3 regions of the Frigoribacterium sp. CF331 genome follow, and region 2 is predicted to be linked to each of the others. Evidence: predicted binding sites of a transcription regulator. Region 2 holds the regulator's gene; each other region holds the start of a gene.

Region 1 (3,275 bases), 1.1 Mb from region 2:
GCCGTCCAGATCGCCGAGCTCGTCGCCGCGAGGCGCGCCGCCGTCGCCTGAGCCGTTCCGGTGGGGTCCGGCCGGGTCCGGCCGCCTCCGACGCCGGCCCCGGTCTCTCGACGTCGAGACACCATCGGGCCACGTCGTGCCGGGCACCCGTGGCCCGCCCGGGGCCCGGGCCTAGACTGACCCCCGTGACCGATGCGAAGAAGCCCGTCGACGTAGCCCTCATCGGGGGCGGCATCATGAGTGCCACCCTCGGTGCCATGATCAAGCAGCTCGAGCCGAGCTGGACGATCCAGATCTACGAGGCCCTCGGCGACGTCGCCCTAGAGTCGAGCAACCCCTGGAACAACGCGGGCACGGGGCACTCGGCACTCTGCGAGCTGAACTACACGCCCGAGCGGGCCGACGGCACGATCGACACCTCGAGCGCCGTCAAGGTCAACGAGCAGTTCCAGGTGTCCCGCCAGTTCTGGTCGTTCCTCGTCGCCGAGGGCGCGCTGCCCCAGCCCGACGCCTTCATCAACTCGACCCCGCACATGAGCTTCGTCTGGGGCGAGAAGAACGTCGAGTACCTCCGCAAGCGTTACGACGCGCTGCGCGAGCACCCGTTGTTCCAAGGGCTCGAGTTCAGCACCGACTCGTCGGTCATCGAGTCGTGGGCGCCTGTGCTCATCCCGGGGCGTGCCGAGGGGCAACCGATCGCCGCGACCCGCATCGCGGCCGGCACCGACGTCGACTTCGGCTCTCTCACGCGCCTCCTGTTCGCCTACCTGCAGGGCGAAGGGGCGGGCCTCGAGGTCGACCACCGGGTCACCGACCTCACCAAGCTCCGCGACGGCACCTGGCGCGTCGCCCTGCGCGCAGGGGGCACCGCCACGACGGTCGACGCCCGGTTCGTGTTCGTCGGTGCCGGTGGCGGGGCCCTGCACCTCCTGCAGAAGTCCGGCATCGACGAGATCAAGGGCTTCGGCGGGTTCCCGGTCAGCGGCGAGTTCCTCCGCTGCGACGACCCCGCCGTGGTCGGCAAGCACCAGGCGAAGGTCTACGGCAAGGCCGCCGTGGGGTCGCCGCCGATGTCGGTGCCCCACCTCGACACGCGCGTGGTCGACGGCCGGGCCAGCCTCATGTTCGGGCCCTACGCCGGCTTCAGCCCCAAGTTCTTGAAGCACGGTTCGCTGCTCGACCTCTTCGCCTCGATCCGCCCGCACAACCTCTACCCGATGATCCGGGCCGGGCTCGCCAACCTGTCGTTGGTGAAGTACCTCGTGGGCCAGCTCGCCGCGAGCAAGCAGGCCAAGTTCGAGTCGCTCCGGGAGTTCATGCCCGACGCCGACCCGAAGGACTGGTACCGCATCACGGCCGGGCAGCGCGTGCAGGTCATCAAGAAGGACGCGAAGAAGGGCGGGGTGCTGCAGTTCGGCACCGAGGTCATCACGGCGGGCGACGGCACCATCGCCGGCCTCCTGGGCGCGTCTCCCGGTGCGTCGACCGCCGTGCCGATCATGCTCACCGTGCTCGAGCGGTGCTTCCCCGACCGCATCGCGGCCTGGAAGCCCCGTCTCAACGCGATGATCCCGACCTACGGCGACGACCTGTCGTCCGACGAGCGGCGTGCGGCGTCGACCATCGGGGCGACGGCCGAGGCCCTCGGCATCCACGCCTGACGCGCCTCCCCGTCCTCCGTCCGCCGTCGCCCCCGGGGCGACCCGGCGGCGAGGACAGGCCCCGACCGGCTTGACCCCCGTTCGAACGTGTGTTCGAATGGGGCCATGCGATGGTCAGAGCAAGCGGTCGACACCGAGAAGGCGTCGGCCCTGCCCGGCCTGGCACGCCTGAACAACCTCATCACCTCGGTCACGACGCCCGAGTTCGCCGGGGTGACCTTCCACGAGGTGGTCGCGAAGAGCGCTCTGAACCGCGTCCCGGGTGGCGACTCGGCCCTGCCGTTCGGTTGGACCATCAACCCGTACCGGGGGTGCAGTCACGCCTGCGTCTACTGCTTCGCCCGTCCCACCCACGAGTACCTCGACCTCGACGGCGGCGACGACTTCGACCGGCAGATCGTCGTGAAGGTGAACGTCGCCGAGGTGCTCGCGCGCGAACTGCACCGACCGACGTGGCAGCACCACCCGGTGGCCCTCGGCACGAACACCGACCCGTACCAGCGGGCCGAGGGGCGCTACCGCCTGATGCCCGGCATCATCGCCGCCCTGGCCGACTCGGGCACGCCCTTCAGCATTCTCACCAAGGGCACGTTGCTGCGGCGCGACCTGCCCCTGCTCGCCGAGGCCGCAGAGCACGTGCCCGTCGACCTGGCCATGTCGATCGCGATCCACGACGACGACCTGCAGCAGTCCGTCGAGCCGGGCACGCCGACGACCGCCGCCCGCCTGGCCACCGTCGCGGCGGCCCGCGACCTCGGGCTGTCCTGCTCCGTGTTCATGATGCCCGTCCTGCCGTACCTTACCGACGGGCTCGACCACCTGCACGCGGCGTTCGCCGCCGTGCGCGACTCGGGTGCCTCGAGCGTCATGTACAGCGCACTCCACCTCAAGCCCGGCGTCCGAGAGTGGTGGTTCGCCTGGCTCGAACGCGAGCACCCCGAGCTCGTCCCGAGGTACCGCTCGCTCTACTCCCAAGGCACCTACGCCCCGACGGGCTACCGCTCGTGGTTGGCAGCCCGCATGCGGCCGCTGCTGCGCGAGTACGGCCTCGAGAAGGGGCGAGCCGACCCGTCCACCGGGTCGATGCGCTCGGCCGCCCTCGACGACAGCGCACGATCGCTGCGGTTGATGGGGCTGAACGGCCGGGCCGGTGGTCCGGCGGTCGACGCCGTGCCGGCCGAGTCCGGGTCGTCACGAGCTCCGCGCGCGCTGATCGCCCACGAGCTCCCGGGCGGTGCCCGGTCCCCTCAGCCCCGGTTGTTCTGACCCGATCCGAGGGGGGGTGTCCGGCCGGGCGCGCCCCAGCTGTGCCCCGACCCGACCGAACGGGGCACAAACGGCGGCTCCGACCCGCATGACCCCGTCGATGTCACCACATGTCGGGGTACACCCGTGGTCAGGCTTCTGCCATGATCTCTCCAGACGACGAACGAGCCGATCAGGAGGCCTCATGCTGCTCGGCCTCCCGGCCCACCTCGCACCGGCGGCCCTCGGGGACTCCGTGTCGAGGGCGTGCCACGCCATCGCGGCCACCGTGCTGGTCGCCGCGGCGGCCCTCCTGCTCGTGAAACAGGTCGCCTCGCCGAGCCTGCTCCTCTGGCCGGCGCTGGCGTC
Region 2 (3,275 bases):
GAGACGACGAGTCGCTCACGCCCCTCGAGGAGGGTCAGGGCCGTCGGCTGGCCGGTCGGCATGAACTCGGCGTAGGCCTCGTCCACGAAGACGATGCCGTCGGTGGCCTCGTAGGCGGCCTCGATGGTCGCCAGGTCGAGCGGAGTCCCGGTGGGGTTGTTGGGACCGCAGAAGAAGACGATGTCGGGCTGGGTCCGCTCGATCTCGGCGACGGCCGTCTCGGGCGAGATGCCGAAGCCCTCGTCTCGACGACCCTCGACCCACCGGCTGCCCGTGCCCGCGGTGATGATCGAGTGCATGGAGTAGGTCGGCGGGAAGCCCAGCACCGAGCGACCCGGACCGCCGAAGGCCTGGAGCAGCTGCTGGATGACCTCGTTCGACCCGTTCGCGGCCCAGATGTTGTCCCGGGTCAAGCCGTGCCCCAGGTACGTGGCGAGGGAATCGCGCAGGGTGGTGAACTCGCGGTCGGGGTAGCGGTTCACGTCGAGCACCGCTCGGGCCATCGCTTCGACGATGTCTCGGGCGACGTCCTCGGGGATGGGATGCGTGTTCTCGTTGACGTTGAGGGCGACCGGGACCTTCTTCTGCGGGGCGCCGTAGGGCGTCAGACCACGCAGGTCGTCACGGATGGGCAGGTCGTCGAGACTGAAGGACACCCCACCATCGTACGGGCGGTCGGTCCGGTGCCAGCCCGCCCGGGTCGGGGGAACACACGGTCGCGGCGACGGCCTGCCGCCCGGACCTCGGGGTCAGCGGGTGTACTGCGTCGGCACCGCGAGGCTCTGCCCGGCGGAGACCTCGGCGCTGGGCAGGTTGTTGAGCGAGACGAGGTCGGCGATGACGTCGCGGGGGTCCGAGCTCGGGGCGATCTCGGAGGCGACCTGCCACAGGGTCTCACCGCCGTCGACCGTGACGTGCTGGAAGTCGGAGGAGCCGGTCGTGTCGGACGCGACCGCCCCGCCGCCGTTGATCACCAGCGCGCCGGCGACGACGACCGCCGGGACCGCCACGAGCGCCGCGACGACCGCGCGACCGCGCCGCGTGATGCGGAGGCGCGACCGTACGACCCGGGGAGAGTCGGCGGGGGACACAACTGCGGGAGATGAGGTGACGCTCATGAGGTGGTCCTTTCAGCGTGGGAAGACAGGGGACGAGTTCGTGCCCGGCACTCGGCCGGGAATGCCGGACACGAAGACGTGTTCCGAACATACATTCGATTTCGACGGCGATCAACCCCTGGGACGGGATCTGGACCCGGTACTCGGGCTCGATCGGGAGGGAAAGACGCGACACACTCGAACATGTGTTTTGTCGACACCGCCCGATCGGATACGGTTTCGATCGGTGGTAGGAGTCAAACAGGGACCACCGACATCGACGGCAGGAGACCCATGAGCGACCCGAAGCGCACCCCGCAGGCGGCCCCCGACGCGACCCGTCGGGCTGAATCCGGTCTCCTCCCCCGCAAGGAGTTGACGGCCAAGCAGTCGACGATCCTCGCGGCCATCACCGAGAGCATCGGTCACCGCGGTTACCCGCCGAGCATGCGCGAGATCGGGGACGCCGTCGGCTTGAGGTCGCTCTCGAGCGTGACGCACCAGCTCAACCAGCTCGAACTGGCCGGACGCATCCGGCGCGACCCGAACCGACCGCGCGCGCTCGAGGTGCTCGTGGACGACGTGGCGCCGACCCCCGCCCCGGCCACCGTCTTCACGACGAGCGACGACGGAGACACCGCGCACGTGCCCATGGTCGGGCGCATCGCGGCCGGCATCCCCATCACGGCCGAGCAGCAGATCGAGGACGTCATGCCCCTGCCGCGTCAGCTCGTGGGCAAGGGCGAGCTGTTCATGCTGCGCGTGGTCGGCGACTCGATGATCGACGCGGCCATCTGCGACGGCGACTGGGTCGTCGTCCGCCAGCAGCAGGACGCCGAGAACGGCGACATCGTCGCCGCCATGCTCGACGACGAGGCGACCGTCAAGGTGTTCCGTCAGCGAGACGGCCACACCTGGCTGCTCCCCCGCAACAGCGCCTTCGAACCCATCGTCGGCGACCATGCCCAGATCGTGGGCAAGGTCGTCGCCGTGCTGCGCTCGGTCTAGTGCCGACGGGGCACCCCGTCTGCGCCCGACACGACGTCGCGCCGGTCACCCTCGAGGGTGACCGGCGCGACGTCGTGTGGGGCGTGGCCGCTGGGCGTCAGCGGACCGCCGTGGCCGGGGCGACGTACTCCGTCAGCCCGGCGACGTCGCTCGGGTAGACCCGGGCGTGCACCCGCGTGCCGTCCTCTTCGTAGTCGGTGCTGACGACACGACCCGAGTCGTGCAGGTGTGACACCACGTCGCCGCGGTCGTAGGGCACCAGCAGGTCGAGCTCGATCTCGGGCTCGGGCAGGACCGACGCGATGCGTGCGAGGAGTTCGTCCACGCCCTCGCCCGTCCGCGCCGAGACGAAGACCGCGGTCGGTTCGAGGCCGAGCAGCACGAGACGCTGGTCGGCGTCGACGAGGTCGCTCTTGTTGAAGACGACGATCTCGGCGATGTCCCGACCGTCGACCTCGGCGATGACGTCACGCACGGTGGCGAGCTGGGCGGCCGGGTCGGGGTGCGACCCGTCGACGACGTGCACGATGACGTCGGACGCTTCGACCTCTTCGAGTGTCGACCGGAACGCCTCGACCAGTTGGTGCGGCAGGTTGCGGACGAACCCGACCGTGTCGGCGTAGGTGAACGGGCGGCCGTCGGCCGTCGAGCTCTTGCGGACCGTCGCGTCGAGGGTGGCGAACAGCGCGTTCTCGACGAGCACGCCGGCACTGGTGAGACGGTTCAGCAGACTCGACTTGCCCGCGTTGGTGTAGCCCGCGATGGCGACGGTGGGCACCTCGTTGCGGTCACGGTTCGCCCGCTTGGCGTCCCGCGCGGGCTTCATCTCCTTGATCTGCCGACGCAGCCGGGCCATGCGCGTGTGGATGCGACGCCGATCGAGCTCGATCTTGGTCTCACCGGGGCCGCGGCTGCCCATTCCGGCACCCGCGCCTCCTACCTGACCACCGGCCTGTCGCGACATCGACTCACCCCAACCGCGGAGGCGCGGCAGCAGGTACTCGAGCTGGGCCAGCTCGACCTGCGCCTTGCCCTCACGACTCTTGGCGTGCTGGCTGAAGATGTCGAGGATGACGGCCGTGCGGTCGATGACCTTCACCTTGACGACGTCCTCGAGGGCACGGCGCTGGCTGGGGGCCAGTTCGGTGTCGGCGATGACGGTGTCGGCAC
Region 3 (3,275 bases), 640 kb from region 2:
TCGACCAGCAGGTCGATCTGGTCGTTGCTGCGGGCCAGCTCGGCGATCTCGCGCAGCTCGGGCTTCTCGGCCATCGCGGTGCGCAGGTCGCGGGCGTTCGACCGCCAGACGTTCTTGGCCACGAGGTCGATCTGCTCGTCGTCGAGCCCCAGGGCGAGGCCGGCGTCGCGCACGGCACCGCGACCCCGGTAGGTGGACTGCATCGACATGAGCGTGACCCGGTTGCTGCCGTACCGGTCGAAGACGGCCCGGTAGACCTCGTGTCGCCTGGCCGACTCGACGTCGATGTCGATGTCGGGCAGGGTCTCGCGCTTGTTGCCGAGGAACCGCTCGAACAGCAGGTCGTGCTCGATCGGGTCGACGTTCGAGATGCGCAACAGGTAGGTGACCAGGCTGCCGGCACCCGACCCCCGCGCCGCGTTGCGCACCCGCAGGTCGCGCATCAGTGCCGAGACGTCGGCCACGGTGAGGAAGTACCCCGCGAAGCCGAAACCGGTGATGATGCCGAGCTCGTAGCGCATCCTGTCCTCGACCTTGTCGCGCAGGGCTCGGTCGGCATCGCCGAAGCGCTCGGTGACGCCCGCCTCGGCCCGTCGGAACAGGGCCTGGTCGGGGTCGCCGTCGATGCCGATCGCGCTGAGTTCTGGCACCTTGGGACGGCCCCAGCCGAGGTCGGCGGCGGGGTCGAGCCGGCACCGGTCGGCCAGTCGCTCGGTCGCGGCGAGCATCTCGTCGCCGGCGCTGCGCGGCAACGACGAGGCGTCGCTCACCAGACGGGCCAGCCGGCGCATGTCGCCGGGGCCCTTGAGGTACGCCTGGGCGTTGGGCTGGGGCCGGAACGAGCCGAGCGCGGCCAGGTGACCGGCCGAGTCGAGCACGTCGGCCGTGACCGCCTCGTCGGGGTCGAGGTAGCGCACCGCGTTCGTCAGCACGGCCGGCACCCCGACGTGGTCGGCGAGCTCGAGCATGCGCGCCGCGTGCCGGATGCTGCGGCTCTCGCCCGGCTCGGTCAGGTGGCAGACGACCTCGACCACGACCCCGCCCGGCAGCGCGGCCGCCCAGTCCGACAGGGACGCCGCCGCCTCGCTGTGCCGCCCGGCCTGAACCAGTCGCCCGACGTCGGAGTCGGGCCCCAGCAGGACGGTCGCCGCGGGCTCGGTCTCGCCCTGCACGAACCCCCGCACCCGCGACCGGGCGATCGTCGCGACGCTGTTGGCACTGCCGCTGGCCTTGCGGGTGGCCCGCCCGTGCGACGCGCTGATCAGGCGGCACAGCGCCGCCCACCCGGCCTTCGCGGGGCCACCACCCCGTGCCCCGTGCGCCAGCACCACGATGCGGTCGACGGCGCCCGACCCGCCCGAGCCGTCGCGCCCGTCGGCCCCATCGACCGACGCGCCCCCTTCGCGGTCGTCACGACAGCCCAGCTCCACCCCGACGATCGGGTCGACGCCCGCCGTCCGGCACGCTCCGATGTGACGGATCGCCCCGTACAGCCCGTCCCGGTCGGTGATCGCCGCGGCGTCGGCCCCCGCCGCGACGGCGGCGTCGACGAGCGCCTTCGGGTGTGCCGTGCCGTGGTGCGCGCTGAACGCCGACGCGACGCGCAGGTGGGTGAAGCTCATGGTCGGTACCTCGGGCTGCTGAACCCCCGGCCGGGTCGTTCGAACAGGTGTTCGACCAGTGTACGTCGCCCGAGCCGACCCGTCGTGCCCGTCACCCGTCCGTCCCGTCCCGCCGCCTGTCATCATCGGGGCATGCCTGATCGACGCCCCGCCCCGCCCCGCCGAGGGGGCGCCCTGCGTCGCGACGCCCGCACCGCCACCCACTGGACCCGCGTCCTGCTGGCCCAGCCGCGCCTCCTGCTCGCGGTGAAGACCGCGCTCGCCGCGGCACTCGCCTACTGGATCGCCCCGCACGTGCCGGGCGTGGCGGCCGAGTACCCCTACTACGCCCCGCTCGGCGCCGTCATCGCCATGTACCCGACGATCAAGAGCTCGGTGCGGCAGGGGTTCCAGGTGCTGCTCGGCCTCGTCGTCGGCATCGTCCTCGCCACCACGGTCTTCGCCCTGCAGGAGGGGCGGCCCGGCGTCCTCGCCGTCGCGCTCGTCGTCGGGGTGGGCGTCCTCGTGGCCGGCATCCGCTGGCTCGGCGCCGGTCGCGACTGGGTGCTGACGGCCGGGCTGTTCGTCCTGCTGCTCGGCGGCTCGAACGCCGAGGCCTACTCGCTGGGTTACGTCGTGCAGGTCGGCGTCGGCGTCGTCGTCGGCGTCGTGGTCAACCTGGTGCTCGTGCCGCCGCTCTACGCCTCACGCGCCGAGGAGCGCCTCGCCCGCGTCCGGGACTCGCTCGCCGACCGGGCCGACGAGATCGCCGGGGTGTTCGAGACGACCTGGCCGCTCGAGGACGACGAGTGGGAACGCCGCGTCGGCGTCCTGCCGAGCACCCTGCGTCGGGTGCGCGAGGCCGTCCGGTACGCCGACGAGTCCCGCCACCTCAACCCCCGCCGGCTGCTGCGGCGCCGTGACCTGGGCCAGGAGTACGCCGACCTCGCCGTCTACGAGCGCGTGTCGTTCCACCTGCAGGACGTGGCCGAGGTCTCGGGCATCCTCGGCCGTCGCATCGGCCGCCAGATCGGCATGCCCGACGACCTCGCGCCCGACGTCGCCCACGCCGTTCACGGCGTCGCCACCGTCATCCGACGCCACGGCACGGACGACGCCGACGCGTTCACCGACGCCCGCCGCCGCGTCGCCGACCTCTGGGACGCGGTCGACCGCCATCGCGACCGCCCGACCACCGCCACGAGCGGCGGGGTCTCGATCGCGGTCTCGCTCGGACGCGTCGTCGCCGCCCTCGACCCCGACGACACGACCGCGCCCCGCCCCGAGGACGACGCCGCCGAGGAGGCGCGCGCGGCGGACGACGACGGCACCGGCGGCCGCGTGGGCGGCACCGACAGCACGGGGCCGGTCGACGACGCGAGCGCCCCCCGCGACACCGCGCCGCACGACACCGGGCAGGACGACGACGCCCCCGCCGGTCGCGCCGACGACGACGCCCGCTGACCCCGATACGGCGCACGACCTCCGGGAGCAGTACGGTTGACCGGGCACCGACGCCGAGACGCGACCCGTGCCCCCACCCGGCCGGGGCGGTCGACGGGAATGCCCGTCCCCCCTGTGCGTTGACACCCGTGGCCCCGAGAACCCCCGCCGCCTGATCGACCAGCGACGACACGATCGCCGCCCTCCCCACGAAAGCTGCACTGTGACAGA

The links. The regulator LexA, encoded in region 2, represses DNA repair genes until DNA is damaged. The targets are predictions, from matches to a motif close to TCGAACANNTGTTCGA.
Region 1: a site for LexA is predicted at 1,743-1,758, ahead of AC3CCI_RS11910 (Rv2578c family radical SAM protein). Genes of this name have one in related genera too.
Region 3: a site for LexA is predicted at 1,662-1,677, ahead of AC3CCI_RS13995 (DNA polymerase III subunit alpha). Genes of this name have one in related genera too.

What each region holds. Positions count from the first base shown of each region.
Region 1 is NZ_CM173545.1:2,554,337-2,557,611, forward strand. It holds gene AC3CCI_RS11900 (aspartate-semialdehyde dehydrogenase) at 1-51, shown strand, start outside; gene AC3CCI_RS11905 (malate:quinone oxidoreductase) at 237-1,661, shown strand; gene AC3CCI_RS11910 (Rv2578c family radical SAM protein) at 1,767-2,927, shown strand; gene AC3CCI_RS11915 (sensor histidine kinase) at 3,112-3,275, shown strand, end outside.
Region 2 is NZ_CM173545.1:310,388-313,662, forward strand. It holds gene AC3CCI_RS01425 (histidinol-phosphate transaminase) at 1-656, opposite strand, end outside; gene AC3CCI_RS01430 (hypothetical protein) at 750-1,118, opposite strand; gene lexA (transcriptional repressor LexA) at 1,392-2,105, shown strand; gene hflX (GTPase HflX) at 2,203-3,275, opposite strand, start outside.
Region 3 is NZ_CM173545.1:3,012,707-3,015,981, forward strand. It holds gene AC3CCI_RS13995 (DNA polymerase III subunit alpha) at 1-1,622, opposite strand, end outside; gene AC3CCI_RS14000 (FUSC family protein) at 1,755-3,065, shown strand; gene AC3CCI_RS14005 (glucose-6-phosphate dehydrogenase) at 3,268-3,275, shown strand, end outside.